One region of the Alteromonas sp. W364 genome, then DNA from elsewhere that is predicted to be linked to it. Evidence: predicted binding sites of a transcription regulator. Region 1 holds the regulator's gene; each other region holds the start of a gene.
The links. The regulator LexA, encoded in region 1, represses DNA repair genes until DNA is damaged. The targets are predictions, from matches to a motif close to TACTGTATNNNNATACAGTA.

Region 2: RM556_RS16395 (exonuclease domain-containing protein) is a predicted target of LexA. The motif match lies at 2,414-2,433, and genes of this name have one in related genera.
Region 3: imuA (translesion DNA synthesis-associated protein ImuA) is a predicted target of LexA. The motif match lies at 2,988-3,007, and genes of this name have one in related genera.

Annotation. Positions count from the first base shown of each region.
Region 1 is NZ_JAVRID010000007.1:87,519-93,805, forward strand. It holds gene plsB (glycerol-3-phosphate 1-O-acyltransferase PlsB) at 1-2,131, opposite strand, end outside; gene lexA (transcriptional repressor LexA) at 2,294-2,914, shown strand; gene coxB (cytochrome c oxidase subunit II) at 3,290-4,405, shown strand; gene ctaD (cytochrome c oxidase subunit I) at 4,418-6,043, shown strand; gene RM556_RS12425 (cytochrome c oxidase assembly protein) at 6,155-6,287, shown strand, end outside.
Region 2 is NZ_JAVRID010000012.1:49,898-56,184, reverse strand. It holds gene RM556_RS16420 (hypothetical protein) at 1-106, shown strand, start outside; gene RM556_RS16415 (hypothetical protein) at 136-858, opposite strand; gene RM556_RS16410 (hypothetical protein) at 890-1,294, opposite strand; gene RM556_RS16405 (DUF416 family protein) at 1,306-1,911, opposite strand; gene RM556_RS16400 (VOC family protein) at 1,946-2,323, opposite strand; gene RM556_RS16395 (exonuclease domain-containing protein) at 2,480-4,696, shown strand; gene RM556_RS16390 (glycoside hydrolase family 9 protein) at 4,722-6,287, opposite strand, start outside.
Region 3 is NZ_JAVRID010000003.1:410,857-417,143, reverse strand. It holds gene RM556_RS07205 (error-prone DNA polymerase) at 1-808, opposite strand, end outside; gene RM556_RS07200 (DNA polymerase Y family protein) at 792-2,255, opposite strand; gene imuA (translesion DNA synthesis-associated protein ImuA) at 2,274-2,963, opposite strand; gene RM556_RS07190 (YciI family protein) at 3,218-3,673, shown strand; gene RM556_RS07185 (EAL domain-containing protein) at 3,707-4,933, opposite strand; gene RM556_RS07180 (hypothetical protein) at 5,049-5,933, opposite strand; gene RM556_RS07175 (sigma-70 family RNA polymerase sigma factor) at 5,947-6,287, opposite strand, start outside.

The sequences.
Region 1 (6,287 bases):
CTTGCATTGCTCGGCTGAGTAACCACGCAGAATGGAAACTATCGTCGCTGGAAGCTGGTGGCGCTAAGTAGCGGCCACTTTGTACTAACAAGCCTTGGGCTTTCATCTGTGATATCAATGTGTCGGCATACTCACTCGCTTGCTCTAATGACAAATGCATGAAGAACTCGCGTTTCAGCAAGGGATACATGCGTTCAACGATTGATATGATTGCGGCTTTTTCTTTTTTCTTAGCACTGAAAATAACCGCCATAATTAAACTAGGCAAAGCAAAAACATGCATGATGTTATTACGGTAATAGGTGAGTAATACTGCATTGTCAGGCTTTGTCGCAACGAGTTTGCCGTACTCATCTTCCGACTGTTCAAAACGCTTTAGGGCCAGTGTTGTTTGAACCAACTCGATAGCGTCTTCGTCTGGCATGGTGAAGTCGCCGCTAAACGGTGCGTTTTTAAGAAGTTCGAGGTAGTCACTGATAGCGCGAGTTAATTCTGACTCGCTCATGATCTGGGTTTTTGACGATAGCAAACATAGCGCTACTAAAGCTGTACCATTCAATGCCGCGGCACGATTGATTCGCGTCATAATAGTATCTGCAAGCTTGTTCACGGCAGGCGTTAACCACGTTGGTTTTTTATCTGGATCATCCACATTAACATCGCGCCACTCTTTCACGTTCTCATCTAAGAATTGATTAATAAGTAGTGGCTCGCCGAAGTTTACGAAGCCCTGACCATAATTTTTCAACTTACGAATGGCAGAGAAAACTTGTGTTGGCGATTCTTTTTTCTTCGACTTGCCTTTCAATTCTTTTTGGTAACTTTTTACTTCCATAACGTGCTCATAGCCCAGATAAACAGGGACAATTGAGACTGGACGATTGATACCTTTTAAGGCGGCTTGTAAGGTCATTGCAAGCATGCCGGTCTTTGGTGGTAGCAAGCGACCTGTTCTCGAGCGCCCGCCCTCCGGGTAGTACTTAACTGAATAGCCTTTGTTAAATAGCAATTCTAGGTATTCTCTAAACACAGCGGTATAGAGTTTGTTACCGGCAAAACTGCGACGTAGAAAAAACGCACCACAACGTCTAAATATCTTACCCACTGGCCAAAAGTTTAGATTAATACCTGCAGCGATATGCGGAGTCACTAGGCCCTCATGATAAATAACATAGGTTAATAATAGGTAATCCATATGTGAGCGATGACACGGTACATAAATGATCTCGTGGCCGTTTTGAGCCAGTTCTCGCACGCGATGAGCGTGTCCGACATGTATGCCGTTATATATTTTATTCCAGATACGCCCAAGCACTCTATCGCCTATACGAATGAGACCTTCGCGATAGTCGGCCGCAACTTCATCAATATAAGCTAAGGCTTTTTTCTTTGCTTCATCAGGGCTGATGTTTTTTTGTCTGACTTCTTCTTGCATGGCCAATTGAATAGAGTCGGCACCGAGAAGTGAATTGTATAGAGTCGAGCGTTCTAAAAGCGTTGGGCCTGACATTGCTTGACGTTTTCGCTGAAAGTGAGTCCTCGCTACTCGTACTAGCTTCTGAGATATCTTTTGGTTAGAGCCATGTAATTGGGCCATCTGTTTAGTGGACACAGCTTTACTGTAACTAACGATGTTGTCACGACCTAAGAATAGTAAAATGAATAGCTTTCGTAACCAGCTTGGCGATGCTCTATCAGCAAGTAATTGCGCGAATCCGGAGGACTCTTTGCCTGCTGAGCGACCCCAAGATATTGATACAGGCACAACCTGCAAGTCTAGTTCGGGATTTTCTCTATGTAATAGAAACATTTTTGTAAATACGTCTTCAATAGATGTTTTCTTTACTTTTCGGGAAAATAGGCTTTGAGGACGATTGATATAATAGCAGCGCTTATGCTCCTCACCTAAGAACCCTATGGGCGATATGGGATTGGGTAAACCTAAGCCTGCAGCTGACAATTGCAAGGCAACTAAATCGGTAATCGATTCAGTTTGAATTAAGTATAAAAGGGGCTTCTTTTTATCAATACCGAGCTCTGACTCGATGTTAGTAGGCACACTCTTCACTGAAATTAGCCAGCGAATTGGCAGTGTAAAAAGCTTTCGCAAAAAAGCGCGTACGCCACTCATGTATTCTTCCTAATATAAAAATTAACCTGACAATAATAACATGACAGCGATAATTTATATTAATTCCTTGAAAAACAAACGTAACAAAAGACAAATTGATGATTGCCATTTATTCGATCCTGTATATACTTACACCTAACTGTATAGAAAAACAGGCTGTTTATGCGTCCACTAACTCCAAGACAACAAGAAGTGCTCGACCTAATCAAAAGCACCATGATCGACACGGGTATGCCCCCAACTCGCGCAGAAATTGCACGAAATTTAGGCTTTAAATCTGCTAACGCAGCGGAAGAGCATCTAAAAGCACTGGCGAAAAAAGGCGTGATTGAAATTATGCCGGGTACTTCGCGCGGTATTAAACTGAATTGTGCACTTGAAGATGAAGTGGAAGAAGGTTTACCGTTAATTGGTCGTGTTGCAGCGGGTGAACCCATCCTAGCAACAGAACATGTAGAGTGTCATTACAAAGTCGACCCAGATTTGTTCAAGCCAAGCGCCGACTTTTTGCTTAGAGTCGATGGCATGAGTATGAAAGACATCGGTATTCTCGACGGCGATATATTAGCGGTTCACAGAACAACTGATATTCATAACGGTCAGGTTGTCGTCGCTCGTGTTGATGAGGATGTTACGGTAAAACGGTTTGAAAAACGCGGAAGCCAAGTACTACTACATGCAGAAAACGACGCTTTCTCACCGATTAAAGTCGATTTAGCTTCACAACCATTCAATATAGAAGGTATTGCAGTTGGTGTTATTCGTAACTCTGATTGGATGTAAACATGAGTTAACTCTTCTTTCTACTCGACATATACCCAACTAACCCAAGCACCGCTTTCAGCCGGTTCTTGGGTTTTTTTAAATAAATCAATCGCTTCTTCCCTCTTCATTAATTCCGTCTCTGCTTGAGTTACTTATCAATTCTTTATTGTTTATTTATTGCGCATTAAGCAAATAGGGAATAACCATATTCATTCAAATTGCAAAAAAACACTAGACTAAGTAGGGACTTTGTTTAATCATTAGGCATTGATTTACATATCATTAAAAATAATAACAAAACCTTTACATTGGAGTGTAAAAATTGAGCGCTCTAATGTTGTTATGCAAAGGAGTATCAGAGTGAAGCGAATTTCAACGTTGCTAGTAGGCGCTATGCTGGCGCTTAGCAATCCGGCAATCGCGACGACTGCTGCGGAACGATCAGATATTAACTTACGCGAAGGCGTTACCGATATCAGTGCACAAGTATATGATTTACATATGCTAATGTTCTGGATTTGTGTAGTCATTGGTGCCTTGGTATTCGGCGTTATGTTCTATTCCATGATAGTTCATCGCAAGTCAGTGGGCGCTAAGCCAGCGAACTTTCACGAGAATGTAAAGGTTGAGGTGCTTTGGACAGTAATCCCTTTCATTATCCTTATTGCTATGGCTTGGCCCGCGGCGAAAACCTTAATGGCGATGGAGGATACCAGCGAAGCAGATATTACTATACTAGTCACTGGCTCCCAGTGGAAGTGGCATTACAAGTACCAAGAAAACCCAGATGTTGAATTCTTTTCTTTGCTGGCCACTCAGCGAGAGCAAATTCAAAATAAGTTTCCTAAAGGTGAAAATTATCTTCTTGAAGTTGACCGACCTTTAGTCATCCCTACGGGCAAAAAAGTGAGATTCCTAATTACTTCAGATGATGTAATTCATTCATGGTTTGTGCCTGATTTTGCAATTAAGAAAGATGCTAACCCTGGTTTTATCAATGAAGCATGGGCGAATGTTAACGAACCTGGTATTTACCGTGGTGCATGTGCAGAGCTATGCGGAAAAGACCATGGCTTTATGCCGGTGGTAGTCATTGCAAAAGAGCCGGCAGAATACGACGCGTGGATAAAAGAGCAAGAGTTAGCTGCCATACGTGCAAAAGAAGAAGAACAACGTTTACTTGCGATGAATATGAGTATGGAAGAGCTAATGACCCAAGGTGAGAAGGTTTACAACATTGCCTGTGTCGCTTGCCACCAACCAAACGGTGAAGGTCTTCCACCCACATTCCCTGCTTTGAAAGGCAGCGCGATTGCATTAGAGAAGCAAAACATTCCAGCGCACATTGATTACATCATCAACGGCAAAAACAACATGCCTGCGTTTGGTAAGCAGTTGAGTATGTCTGAGATTGCGGCGGTAGTGACTTACGAGCGTAATGCTTGGGGCAACAACACTGGCGACATGGTGCAAGCTAAAGACGTCAACGCTGTGATAAACGGTCAATAGGAGGTCATCACGATGAGTACAGATACAGTAAAAGATAGCCAAGACACTCACGCTGCTAGTGATGGCGCACACGACGACCATCATCATGAGCATCATATTCCAACAGGGATAACCCGTTGGTTGTTTACGACTAACCACAAAGACATAGGTACATTGTATTTGTGGTTCGCATTCATTATGTTCCTCGTGGGTGGTGCAATGGCGATGGTTATTCGCGCAGAGCTCTTCCAACCAGGACAGCAAATTGTTTCACCTGATTTCTTCAACCAAATGACAACAGTGCATGGGTTAATTATGGTCTTTGGTGCAGTTATGCCTGCCTTTACCGGCCTTGCAAACTGGTTGGTACCAATGATGATAGGTGCGCCGGATATGGCTTTACCTCGCATGAATAACTGGAGCTTCTGGATACTGCCATTTGCCTTTTTAATTCTGCTTTCATCGCTATTTATGGAAGGCGGTGGCCCTGGCTTCGGTTGGACCTTCTATGCGCCTTTATCTACTCAATATAGTAACGACAGCACTGCCTTGTTTGTGTTCTCTGTGCATATTATGGGTATTTCCTCAATCATGGGCGCGATTAACGTTGTCGTTACCATCTTAAATATGCGTGCTCCAGGCATGACGTACATGAAGATGCCGCTGTTCGTATGGACGTGGTTGATTACGGCGTTTTTACTTATTGCTGTTATGCCAGTCTTAGCCGGTGCGGTTACGATGGTACTGACCGACAAATACTTCGGAACAAGCTTCTTTGACGCTGCCGGTGGTGGTGACCCAGTGATGTTCCAGCATATTTTCTGGTTCTTTGGTCACCCAGAAGTATACATTATGATTTTACCTGCTTTCGGTATCATCTCCGCGATTGTGCCTACCTTTTCGCGTAAAAAACTTTTTGGTTACGCCTCTATGGTGTATGCAACCGCTTCGATCGCGCTTCTTTCGTTCATCGTTTGGGCGCATCACATGTTTACCACCGGAATGCCAGTGGCCGCGGAAATGTTCTTCATGTTCGCGACCATGTTGATATCGGTGCCTACAGGCGTGAAAGTCTTTAACTGGGTAGCGACAATGTGGCGCGGCTCATTAACGTTTGAAGTGCCAATGATGTTTGCTATTGCCTTTATCGTGCTGTTTACGATTGGCGGCTTGTCTGGCTTGATGTTGGCCATTACACCTGTCGACTTCCAGTATCACGATACCTACTTTGTTGTTGCTCACTTCCATTACGTACTGGTTACAGGTGCGGTCTTCTCTATCATGGCGGCTGTCTATTATTGGCTACCGAAATGGACGGGTAAGATGTTTGACGTGACTTTAGCTAAGTGGCATTTCTGGTGCTCACTAATTTCTGTAAACGTGTTGTTTTTCCCTATGCATTTTGTGGGTCTAGCAGGTATGCCTCGTCGTATTCCTGACTATGCGCTTCAATTCGCAGATTTCAATAAGTGGATCAGTATCGGTGGTTTCGCCTTCGGATTATCTCAGCTTATTTTCTTAGTATTGCTTATCAAGGCATGTAAGAAACAAGGTGAGCCTGTTAGCGACCAAGTTTGGGAAGGGGCTGAAGGTTTAGAATGGGAAATCCCGTCACCTGCACCTTACCATACGTTTGAAACGCCGCCGGTAGTGAAATAAGAAACGGTAGTTGAGACGATGAATCCTGAAGATAAATCGCTTAATGACACGGCTAGAGACGCTGAAGCAAGTAGTGCTGATGCGTCTACGGCGCCCAAAACGCGCGCTGAAATGGCAGCTGAAAATGCGAAAACAGTAAAGCGCTTGGTATTAGTTGTTGTTTGTATGTTGGGTTTCAGCTTCGCATTAGTGCCTCTGTACGATGTGTTCTGTGACTTAACCGGTATCAACGGTAAGCCATCGG
Region 2 (6,287 bases), on a different contig from region 1:
GATGGAGTTAGCCAAACACCTCAACAGCCTCTCGCTAATACAAGATAATCCAGAGCTGACCGAATATTTTGAATGGGTAGCGAAGCAGAAAATTCAGGTTGGTTGATTGTTCTCCCTGGTCTCACGCCATGACGCTTAGGTCGTTGGTACATTAATATCAATCTTTGTCTTAGCACCGCTAACCAAGTCATAAAGAGTTGCTTCTTTTTTCTCGTCAACCATTCGGATAACAAGTAAGACATTGTGATCAACAATTTCATAATTTTCGATATCTGAAAAAACGGTGGTGACATTTCTGCCGTCATAATCACTCGCCAATAGATCGATACTATCTTTGCGGTTCAGTTGCTTGTCTTTATTCGTATCGTCTTTCACAACGGTAAAGAGGTGTTTATCTAACTTGAATTGGCGATTGTAAGAGTCAATGTCTACCGTATCGTTAAGAAAAGTGTAATCGAGAATCAGGGAATTTTTGTCGAGTAAGGTTCTTTTATAACTGGCGCCTGTGAATAAGAAATTAACAGTTTCTAGATCCTCATAACCTCCGAAGCTGTTACTCATCATAGCTAACGGTTTTCTTAAATTGCTGACTTCTTTATCTTCTCTTGCGAGCCTGTTTGAACTTACCCTGAAAAGGAACACATCCTTATACTTGTTAACGAAACTTGTTTGGAGCTCGATAGGATATTCTTCCAATTCAGTTTCATCGACGAGTGCTATTGAATTGTGTTTTTGATAATCACTTTTGAAGATTTCTTTGGCGAGTTGATAGGCAAAAAAACCGACTATAATGATTAGCCCAGTAAATAATAGATATTGATTGGCTGTTTTAACGAAGTTGTTGATGCCATTTTTCATATATAATTAATCCCTTAATTCAGACATTGCCTTACAAGAGTGTAAACCCCTGCGGTGCTTTGGGTTGCTCGAAACGGTAGAGATTGACGTAAATGACAGCCGGTTTTTTCTGGCCTTCATAGGTAAGCTCATAACGATCTAGTAAACCACCACCGAGAGGCAAAGATGCATCCTCAAATTCACAACAGCTGCCGAGGCGCTCTACCTTCACCTTCTGCCCTTGTGGCCCAAGTAAGCTACTGAAATACTCAAAGTGTGCACCCTCGTATTTTGTTCCTCGCATAAAGCCACCCAGTTCAACCGGCTTTGATTCAATATAACCATATTGAGGATCTGTTGAGCTTGTCGAGAGATCACCTGTAAATTGGCTATTATTAGCCGTCGAGCTGCAACCATAAGTTAAAAATATCACTAAAACGGTGAGTAAATTCTTCATGCTAATCCTTGTTAATTTTCTTCGTCCAACCTGAAATCAAATTGTTCTTGTTTGTCTTTCTTTACTGCTAACACTTTATCTACAAATTCAACCGGGTCTAAGCTACCTTTTATTCCTTTCAGAAGCTCCACATGCAAGCGCATTTCTTTTTGATAAATGTTATGTGACTCTATTGCAGCGATCGACGGTTCCATTCTTGAATCTTTATCTAATAGCTCTTGGATTCGAACATCAGCTATTTCTAAACAGCGATCTAGTACCAACTTTGTCAATTGTATTTCCTTCGATTCGAGCTGCTCAACCATATAATAATGAGCAATGGCAGCGACCTGCGCGAGAGTTGCTTCAACCGAACCAAAATCATCAGAATCGGGAATTTCAACTTCAAGTGATGCACTCTGCCTTTTGTAGTCCGTATTAACGCCTTTCAACCAATTGTAAACAGCCGTTCTCGCGTTTCTCAATTTACCTGGGTTTCCCCAAGTTTCTGCTCTACTAAAACGGTCATAATAGCTACCGACACGATGGCAACATATTAGAGAGAGTGCGATCGCTTGCTTTAGACTAAACTCTTTTAGCGCGCTACGAACGGCACCCTCATAAATATTAGTATCCAACCTTAAGGCCCGATTGTACTAATAACAGCCAAAATCAAGGCTTAAAAAGCGCACAAACTTTGTTTCCCGCCGGATCGCGTAAATAGGCTAGATACAGGTCGACTTTGCCATTATTACGCAAACCCGGAGCATCTTCACAGGCTGTCCCGCCGTTCTCTAAACCGGCTTGATACCAAGCGTCCACTTCATCGGTTGATTTTGCCGCAAATCCATATGTACTGCCATTTGCGTGAGTCGCAGGCTGGCCATCAATGGGTTTTGTTACTGAGAAAACACCGGTTTTTTCGTACCAAAAACAACGGCCTTTATCATCAATGACACCTGGCTTGCAGCCAAGCACAGCGAAGATTGCGTCGTAAAATTTCTTTGATTCTTGAATGTCGTTTGCACCCAACATGATATGACTAAACATGAGCTTCCTTTGCGTATTCGTTTAAAGAAATGTTAGTAAAGCATACATTTGTAACGATTGTGAAGCATGCATTTATAGCATCCAAATCAGTACTGTATATTTACACAGTTATTTAGTATGCTTTGCGGCATAGAAACATTTAGCTTTTTGGATAACGTGCGCGACTTACCAACCTACTATTATCACACCCACTTTCATGAATTCTTGAAATTTGTGACAGGCCCATGTGCCTCATTATTAGATGAAGAGGATCAAACGTTCATCCAGCGCTTTCAAGCGCTCAGCAAAGACCAACAATGTTTAATCATTCGGTTCGTTAATCGTAAGTCGATATTTATTAAACCGAGTACGTACGTGTATGATGAAATCGATAACATTGATGATAATTTTTATCAGCTTTTTCAGGACAAATGGTTCAGACCTATTCAACGCAAGCATGCAGCGGAGTTTGTCGAGCATTTAACAAAAGCAGACATTCTTAGCCTATTGGAAGAAATCAATGTGTTGCTGGAAGAAGCCATCGAATATAAGAAATCGGCGCCGAAGTCGACGCTTGTCGATGTCTTGTTATCGGAAGTTAGCGCCGAACAAATTTGTGACAGCAGTATTGCTAGCGATTATTGGGAGGGCAATTTTGAGAGGCCCATTCATTACTTTTTATACCTCTATTTTGGTAATTTTCACGCAAAACTAAACCAGTTTTCTATGCGAGATTTAGGCGTCATGCGTACGCGTAAAGAACAAGCTCAGGTTTTAGCGCGTTTCGACAGCATAGACAGCGCAAAGAGTGCATTTAACCTGCACTTTCAACTCAACGACGTGCGCATTGCTTTGGCGAATTTCAAACACTCACCACCAAACGATCAAGTTCAAGGTCAAAAACATCAAGACGAGCACAAGGCTTATATCTTGGAGCAGCTATCCACTATGTGCTCTCCGATGGGTGACAAGGCCACAGAATTACATCAACGACTACAATTGTTACTTGCCAATGATCTACTGTCTTTCGATGCAACACATGCACTCGATGTTTTAGAAAATATTGGTTCGAGTGCAGCCAGCGAGAAATGGATCCGCGAAGCGTATAAACAGGGTCACACAGAGGCCGTGGAAGCAAGGTTAGAAAGTATTATCCAAGCACCTTTGTGTGAAGATCTCTTAGCCTTTGCAGAAGATTTCCTTGCTCGAAAGTATCATAAAAAGCGCACCAGCGTGTTGACCGATATGTTGCGCGACAACTCCCAAACGATCGCGATTGACGAAATTCATAAAGGCGCGGTTGAGCGCGGCGTCGTGGCCTATTATGAGCAACGTGACATCCTGGCTCTTCGCACCGAAAACGAAATATGGCGGGCATTATTTGGCTTGTATTTTTGGTATGAAATATACGAACTCGATGGCTTGGGCTTAAGCAATGAGTTCGACCATGTGCCCACTTCATTAAAGTCTAATCAGTTCTATGATTTGGCCAAGGAACATATTGAAACCCGCATCAACAACACCCACACCAAAGCTAGCTTATTTCAGCAACTCAGCTTTGTGGCAACCAAGCACTATGGCGAAGGAAACATTGTTTTCCGCTGGCGTAAGAACATTTTAGAACGACTGAATTTACTGATAAAACACAGCGAACTATCACAGCTCTTGTCACTGCTGCGTTGTATGACACAGGACTGGCAAAATTTAAGCGATGGTTTTCCTGATTTAATGTTAATAGAAAACGATAAATTACGTTTTGAAGAAGTAAAATCCGAAGGCGATCAATTGCGTCGTAATCAGTTATTGAGCATTCAGAAGCTGCAAGCGCTTAACTTTGATGTGCGCATCACGAATGTCGTGTGGACCTTTGACCCTATGCAGACCTACGTAGTGGTCGATATAGAAACTACGGGCGGGCGAGCTCAACATCACAGAATTACCGAAGTTGGCATGGTGAAAGTGAGTGGTGGTGAAGTGATTGCTGAATGGCAATCGTTGATCAATCCACAGCGACGCATTCCCGCCAATATCACTTCTCTCACCGGTATTGATAACGAACTAGTTGCCAATGCACCGCTATTTGCAGAAGTCGCAGACGATATAGACGAGTTTACTAAAGACTGTGTATTCGTAGCGCACAACGTTAACTTTGACTACGGCTTCATAAAGGCCGAATTTGAAAGGTTAGAGCGTCGTTTTCGACGTCCAAAATTGTGCACTGTTAGAGAGATGCGGAAATACTATAAGGGTTTACCTTCATACTCATTGGCAAACTTAACTAAGCATTTTGAGATTGATATGCAACGCCATCACCGAGCAATGTCCGATGCCGTAGCAGCAAGCGAACTACTGAGCTTAATCAATGAGAAGCGAGTAGGCTACCAAATCGATTAAGGCTCAGCGTTTGCAGGCGCTTTACTTATTGGCCTGTATGTAAAGCAGCTAATGAATAGACCATCGGTGCATTCCAATTGATAGTCACTTCGTTAGTTGAGTAACTGCACCAATCATCCAAGTAGCTCAAAGCTGGTAAAGGCGATGGATAATTACAGTTGTCTTGCTGACCAGGCTGAGGCCCACCAGCAACAAACCCTGGTACCGGTTCAGAAACAGTGTCAGCAAATGACGGTCGATGATGAATATCCATTGGCGTTTTGCTACCAAAACCCGTCATGAAGGAATAGTCTGTTGGGTTTCTACCCAATACGTAATCCACTAGGCCAACCGCAGCATTTTTATATGCCATATTGTCGCTTAGCTCATAGGCAAACAGCAAGACCATGCTTTTGTTTAACGCAACAGCGTTACTGCCCCACACAAAGTCTTCCTCTTGCATGGCAACACCATAAGCTGAAGTTTCATATTGAGCAACAATGCTGTCTGCTAAAGCGATATAAGACGCTTGAAAGGTATTGAAATCGCTCTGCTCAATCAACATCTTACCGGCCGATAGCATTGATATATAGCCTAAGGTAGCTGTTTCAGGCCACGCTGGTGTGTTTGGTTGAGCACTTTGACGGCTGCTCATCGCTTTGAAGCTAGTCAGATATTGCTGGTCTTGCGTTAACAAAAACAGTTCCGCGGCAGCCCATAAACGCTCGTCGTCAAAGTTACCGTCACCATATTCTCCAGTCGAGACATCGCTGGGCTGATTATAGGCCACGTTCGGATTGCTTTGTGCCCAAGTCCATGCACTTTCTGCTGCACTTTGGTAGCTTTGTGCAACACTCTGATATTCTGGTATGTCCGCATATATACGACTGGCTGAAGCCATAACGGCAGCAAAATTTAAAGCAGCACTTGTTCCTTTTTGCACTACGTAACGCTGTGCAGTGGAAAGGTGTGGCATTTGCGTGCCAGAAAAGTTGAGTGTGGTGAGCTTGTGATAAACACCACCATCATTGGGGTCTTGCATGGCCATCATCCAATCCAAGTTCCACTTTATTTCTTCTAGTATGTCTGGGATCGAATTACCCGATTCAGGAATGTTTACATCGCGGTTCTGATAGAAACTCGTGAAATGCTCATAAGCAGCCATAAGTGTGTATGTTGAAATACCGCTGTTCACAATATATTTATTGTAATCCCCTGCGTCATACCATCCTTTTGGCGCACTGATCACGGTTCCTTCTGGCCGATTAGCATCAGCAGCCGAGCTGTGGACCAACACATTTGTATCAGGATGACCTGCAGGACGCGCCCAATCAGCAGCGTAAGCGCCGTCGAGGGCAAAACTGGCACGGTTGAAGTAATACGCTTTCAGCGCAGCATCGTGGGCACTAAGAAATACGTCGCTACCAATTACAACGGTAGCATCTGTCTCGACACCTGCTACGCGCAGTGCATATTCACCAGGAGTAGTCAGTGAAGAAAAGTCGGCGAGTTGCACTGTATCGTTTGCGACAGACCAAGTTTGCTCTGCTGCGAGGTCACCACTCATCACTACCGTGTTTGTGCTCATATCAACAAGCTCGAAGGTAGTGCT
Region 3 (6,287 bases), on a different contig from region 1:
TTTCAGCAGGATATTGATAGGCTAACTCAGAAAGGTCAAAGTGACACAAATCAGCAATTTTAACACTGGTTTCGAGCCAGGCTGACGGGTATAAATTACTTAGCTTTTGCAGTGGTCTTAGACAAGCTTCCTGATTTGATAAAGCTTCACGCCCCAAGTCTTGGATGAGACAAGCTTCTCTGATGGCGTGTTGGCAATGTTGTAAGGCTTGTCTGCTTGGATCATGCATTAAAGCACATGAGCTCGCGACAAGATCTAAGTCAAAACGCTCTGCAATATCCTCACAATAACTAATGTGCTCGTACTCGTTTGCGGTTAACCAACGTTTTATACCTAGCCATGTACGTCCAAGGTAGTGCTTATTGAGCCATCTTGCCCAATCATGATCTTGTTGGCTGTCACCGCTAGGAAGCCAAATACATAGGCAGTGCTTCACCGATTTTAAGTCCCATTCGCTTAGCTCATAGTGGCCTTTCTCTGCACGGCGGCGAGCGTTGGTGATAATACGGCAGCACTCACTGTAGGCGAGTTTATTGGGGCAAAGTAAAACAATAATGTTGCCATTGAAAACGAACTTACTGCCGACAATCAGTTTAATCGGTAGATGATGTTGTTTAATTTCAGCATAAGCGCGCACGATGCCAGCCATTGAGCATTCATCGGTGATAGCAATAGCTTTGTACTGTAAAAAGTAAGCTTGGCGAACCATTTCCTCTGGGTGAGAAGCACCCTCCAAAAATGAAAAGTTGGTTTGGCAGATGAGTTCAGCAAAGGCCGCGTGTAGCTTGTTTTTAGATGAAGTAACCATGAATAAACCACTCGTCTTTGGGTGTTCTAAATATCCATAATTGCTGTCCCTGTTGGCTTTGCGCCAAAAAGTAATCGCGCTGTATTTCTTGTTTATCCCACCATCCTGACACAATGCGTTCTGGGCCATCTATGATTTGTGCCTTGCCTTGTAAAGGGCGAGGTTCTTTGAGTAAAAACCCCGGCCTGTCTAAGTAGATTTTAGTGGCCTTTATCCGCTTTCTATTGTCCTGTTGTTGATGGTATCGACTATTGCACTCAGGCCGATAATCGTCGCTGTAGTGCAGCAAGCTCACTTGCTCTTCTCCAAGTTTAGCTTGCAAGCGAGAAAGCAAAGTCATTGCCGCAATATGCGTGCTTTTTTGGGTGAAAAAATCGCTATCACACAGGTCGGCTTTTTCAATTTTACGACAGCTTAATGTAATCCCATATACCGCTGAGCTTAAGCTAAGGCTCTCAAATCGCAGGGCAATAATATCTAGCCAGTGAGCGCTTTTGTACAAAGGCTGCGCACTATTAATCACTTGTTCAATAGGCTCATGTTCTCGTTGATGTAAGCAAATCGTCAGACTCAATGCTAATGCGTTACGTACTAACAAATATGATTCAAGTGTTTGCAAACAACGCTCAAGCACAGGAAGAAGTTTATCCACAAGCTCAATGTCGTAAAGAAGCTCTAGGTATTGTTGATAATGCTCGGGTGGTTGGTAAAAACGAAGTTTTGCCGGCGCTTCTCCGCGTAGCTCAGCAATTAGGTGTAGACTCAATTTAGATACCCGAGTAGCAAGCTCTGATAAGGGATGTGATAATAAGTCATCAATTGTTTTTACGCCGACACGTTGTAGCTTTTCAATATCTTTACGATCAATATCACTCATAGAAAGCGTACATTGCTTGAGTTCTTGCGCAATGGAGGTTTTGTTATCACTCATGAATCGGCGACGATGTTTCGCAATGAGTTTTGCTACATTTACAGAATAAGCGCTAGCATAATAAACGTCGAATGAGTGTTGCGCTAAGCTGCGTTTTATCGCTTGCCAGTAGTGCTCTAAACTGCCATATAAACGCAGCATATTTTGTGCACGTAAATACAAACCGTGGGGCTCATCAATAACGATATCAGAGGTTAATAAGTACAATTCATTGGCCAAACTTTCGAGAGTTTGCTTAGCAAGTTCAAGCTTGTATTCACTGACCGCTAACTCAGCACAAAGTAGACTTGCACTCGCTAAACCCATGCCATGCTTAATGCCTAGTTTGGCAGCTGCACGATTTAGCTGAATGACCTGATTGAGTTTGGGATCATATACAATCCGAGCTTGTTGAGAGCGTTGCTGCCCCATTTGTGTATTTGGTTCTTGCAGATGAATACCTTCCGCTTCTTGGACATTTAACTGTAAATTCGGGAGGTAGATATATATCCACAATGAAGAGGTATCGAACTGCATAGGGTTTGACTGCTTAAACTATTGATTAGCATGCAGTGCAACAACATTGTGTTGTTGAGCTTTCATTGGTTTTCGCATAGGTGAACCGAGCTTTGCCTTGAAAGGCACTTTCACCGTAAATGGTGGCAAGGGCCAGCCCACTTTTTGTTTATTGATTTTTACCTGAACCATTTGCTTATCTCGCTTCATTGAAAGTGACAAGCTAACCGGCAAATTCTCAATTTGATGCTGACCACTGGTAAAAAAGAAGTTCAAGCATTGGCCCTTTAAAGCCGCGAGCTCTAACTTTTTTGCTTGGCTTTGTTGTAAGGTATTTTGCCATACAAATACAGCGCTACAGGCGCCACTTTTGGCACATTGCTCTGCACTCCAAAGCGCTTCTTGAGAGCTATTCGCCTGAATAATTAATACCCGTTCTAAGTCGATGCCTTCGCTAAGAAGGAACTCGGCATTTAATAAATGAGGCGGAGCAATGAAGGCACATAGGCGCTTGTCTTCGTGCATGTTAAGTAGCGCTGGCACGACTAGACGCATTTCGCCACACCCTAGAATAGAAGCAATGTGCACTAGTCCTGATTGTGGAAATCCACCATTGAGTGCTTCGTCGAGCTTTTGATAACCTGTAGCAACACGCTCCTGTTGTTGATCTAGTTTGGCCGCTGTCCACACAAGTTGTTTTTTCTGTAAATCATGTAGCAGAGATTTCATCTAGCACCTAATCATAATTAGCTTATATGTATATTTATACAGTATAAATGCTTATGTTTTTTGATCAAGGAATTGTTTTACAATGCCGCTATAGGCCAGAACAAAAAGCACAAGTTAATGATTAAATTATGTTTTTATTTTTGATGTCTGTGCATTTTGAATTTGTATTTTATAGGGCTCTTATGTACTGTGGTTTTATACCTTTGCTCTCTATCTTATTGAGTTTAAGGGCTTAACTTAGGAGCGGCGTCACGATGAAAAACAGACTCAAAAAAATATACTATGTATTAATGCTTGGTTTATGCATGAGTGTAAATAGCTATGCGGAATACGATGAAGAGCTCGCAGCCTCGGTGGGAGCGGATGACTACGGCATGAAATCTTATGTCATGGTGCTGTTAGTGACCGGCGATAAAACAGTTGAAGATAAAGCGGAAAGAGACAAAGCATTTGCTGGCCATTTTGCCAATATGAGTCAGTTAGCAGAAGAAAAGAAGCTGGTTGTTGCTGGCCCTTTTGTTGAGGCGAGGCCAAAACGAGGCTTATTCATTTTCAATACCGATAGTTTAGAAACGGCTGAAGCTTGGGTGAAAACCGACCCTGCAGTAAAAGCGGGCATTTTCAATTATGAGCTATACAAAATATACAGCTCAGCGGCTTTGATGTTGGTGAATGAACAACACAAGAAATTGCAAAAAACGGCAATGTAAACAGGCATGCCTATGAACGTAGTTTGATGCTTATTACAAACTACTCTTCATTTCATTCGCCCAAGTAGTCGCTTGATAGTACATCTGAAAAAGATCTTCCATTGGTGAATTAATTCTTTCAGCGAAAGCTTCAATTTTAGCCCAATCTGCAGTCTCAAACGCGACGCACAATTGATATTGTTGAGCGAGTTCATCCTCTTGCTCTTTTTTACACAGTACATTTTTGATGACTTCAGTGAAAGGTAACTTCTCTAAGACCTGTTCAATGGGCATATCGAGCAAAGCATCAGTGCGCGAAAACAAACCTAAAATAAAACTATTTGGTGGATCTTCAGCAATGCCCATTTTAGATGACACTAACTTACAGAATTGTGCTCGGGTTAAGCTTGAAACTAATAAGTCTTCGGGCTTGTTACCTTTCAAATTAGCAAGTGTTAACAAGGCAATAAACTTTTTCAGTTCAACATGACCTAAAAACTTTAGGGCATGAGACAAAGACTCAATTTTGTTGCGTTTGTTTACACTGGGGTTGTTGATAAAGCGCATTAGCTTAAATGTAAGCCCTACATCCTTTTCAAACACTTCAGTGACCTTCTGCACATCTAAGGTCGTTGCTACGCTAATGCGTAAAAGTTCGACGACAGAGGTCATCGAGATATCAATGTTTTTATGCTTTACCACTTCTGGTTTAGATAAAAAATAACCTTGAAAATAGTGAAAACCAGCCTCTTTAAAGCGTTCGAACTCTTCATGAGTTTCGACCCTTTCTGCGACTAATGTTATACCTTGTTTCTTAAAGGCGTCTATTTGGTCAACGACACTTGGATTTGTTAAGTCAACCGCTTCAACTTCCAGTTTGATATACGATATGAAGGGCATGAGTGGCTGCCAATGAGCACTAAAGTCATAGTCATCTAGCGCAATTTTATAACCCATTTCATGGATTTGTTCGCAAGCCTTTACCAATTCAGGGCTGACATCGACCGTTTCAACAATTTCAATAACGACATTTTTGGGGTCTAGCGTAGACGGAAATCGATAAATAATAGTGTCGGTATGGAAGTTGATAAATGCGGCTTTGTTGAAAGTGATGCTTTCTACGCCGATAGACAAGTGACTGGCGGCTAGCATGTTGCTTGTGGCTTCGTCTGGAGAGATATCAGGGAAACAGTTTTTTACACCATCGCGGAATAATAATTCATAGCCAAACACGTTTTTCTTCGTGTCGTAAATCGCTTGTCGTGCTACATATGCAAACATCAATGGCCTATCAAGGTGTAAAAGAAGAAAACTAGTATACACATATCGGTTGTGTTGTTAATACTATGAGGCTTAATTGTGACTGAGGTGCTTATTTAAGCGGCGTTCAGGCTCCTTATTCCTCTTTGAGCAGTATTGCGATTTGCTTCTCTGTTAATCCTGCTTTGTATTTTTCAGGCAAGCGCCAGTCTTCTTCTGTTAACTTTTGTTTTTGTAAGATATTGAACAAGGTTACTTGTAACTCGATGTAGCTGTCTGGTTTTTTTGTGTTTGCTTGCGTCTGATTTTCAGCGTTTACCACTTTCTGAGGCACTTCACTGGCATCTTGCTTGCTACTCGTTTCCTTATTTTCCGTACTGTCTTTCAGGCTGACTTTTTCTTTTTCAACAAGACGCCTTTGGCTTTCTTTTTTCGCACGAGCTTGCATGGCCATGGCGCTTCGAGCTGCAATTTCATCGGCCTGCCTGATACTTTGCATTTGCGTAAATACAGCTTTCGCTTGCGCTGTTAAGCTCAGCTCTATTGGTGCTTCCATTCCAGAGGAAAGGCTATCCATTTCGTTAGCAACCAGCTCCATTGATTTGCTTTCAGAATTTCTCGTTTGCATAGGCGAGGGTGCAAGTAATTCTTCTTGAGTGTCTATCAATGAACTTGGGCTTGTAGGGTTTGATAATACCGCCTGTTCGGGCATATTTTCATGCTGGCCAATATAAATAAATACCAATATAAGCACAGAGGCTGCCACGGAACCGCCGTATTGCCAACGCAGCCAAGAATATGGCTTTTTCTGAGTGCTTGTTTGTTTTGTACCGCCTTGTTGTGTCACTCCTTGCATTATATTGGCCTGCTTTGCTTTTGCCAAAATAGCGTCATCAATAGCAACACTAGGCGAAGACTGACTTTCGCTTACTTGTTGTTCACGCATCGCTTTTTGATACTGTTTGCTTACCCATGCTTCATCTTCATTCATGGGTTTGTCGTTTGGTGGTGTCTGACTCATGTTCCGAAGCTCCTTATGGTTTAAGCCTAATATCGCGCTGGTTTAAGCAAGAACGTAAATTCTTGTATGCTGTTTTTAAGCGACTTTTAGCAGCCTCTAGTCCTACATCAAGAATTTGAGCAATATCATTGAGTGATAAGCCAGATTCTTCTCTGAGTAAAAACGAGTCTAATTGATGCTTTGGCAATTTCTCTAAACAATGTGTGATTGCTTCAGCTTGAATAGCTCGTTCATGCGCTTGTTGAGGAGTGTCATTTTGAACCGAAGTACTATTGGGTGGATCATTTCTATCTTGAGCATCTTGAGACGAATCCTCAATTTCAACTTGATCGTGGTCAGCCATCACAGTACTGA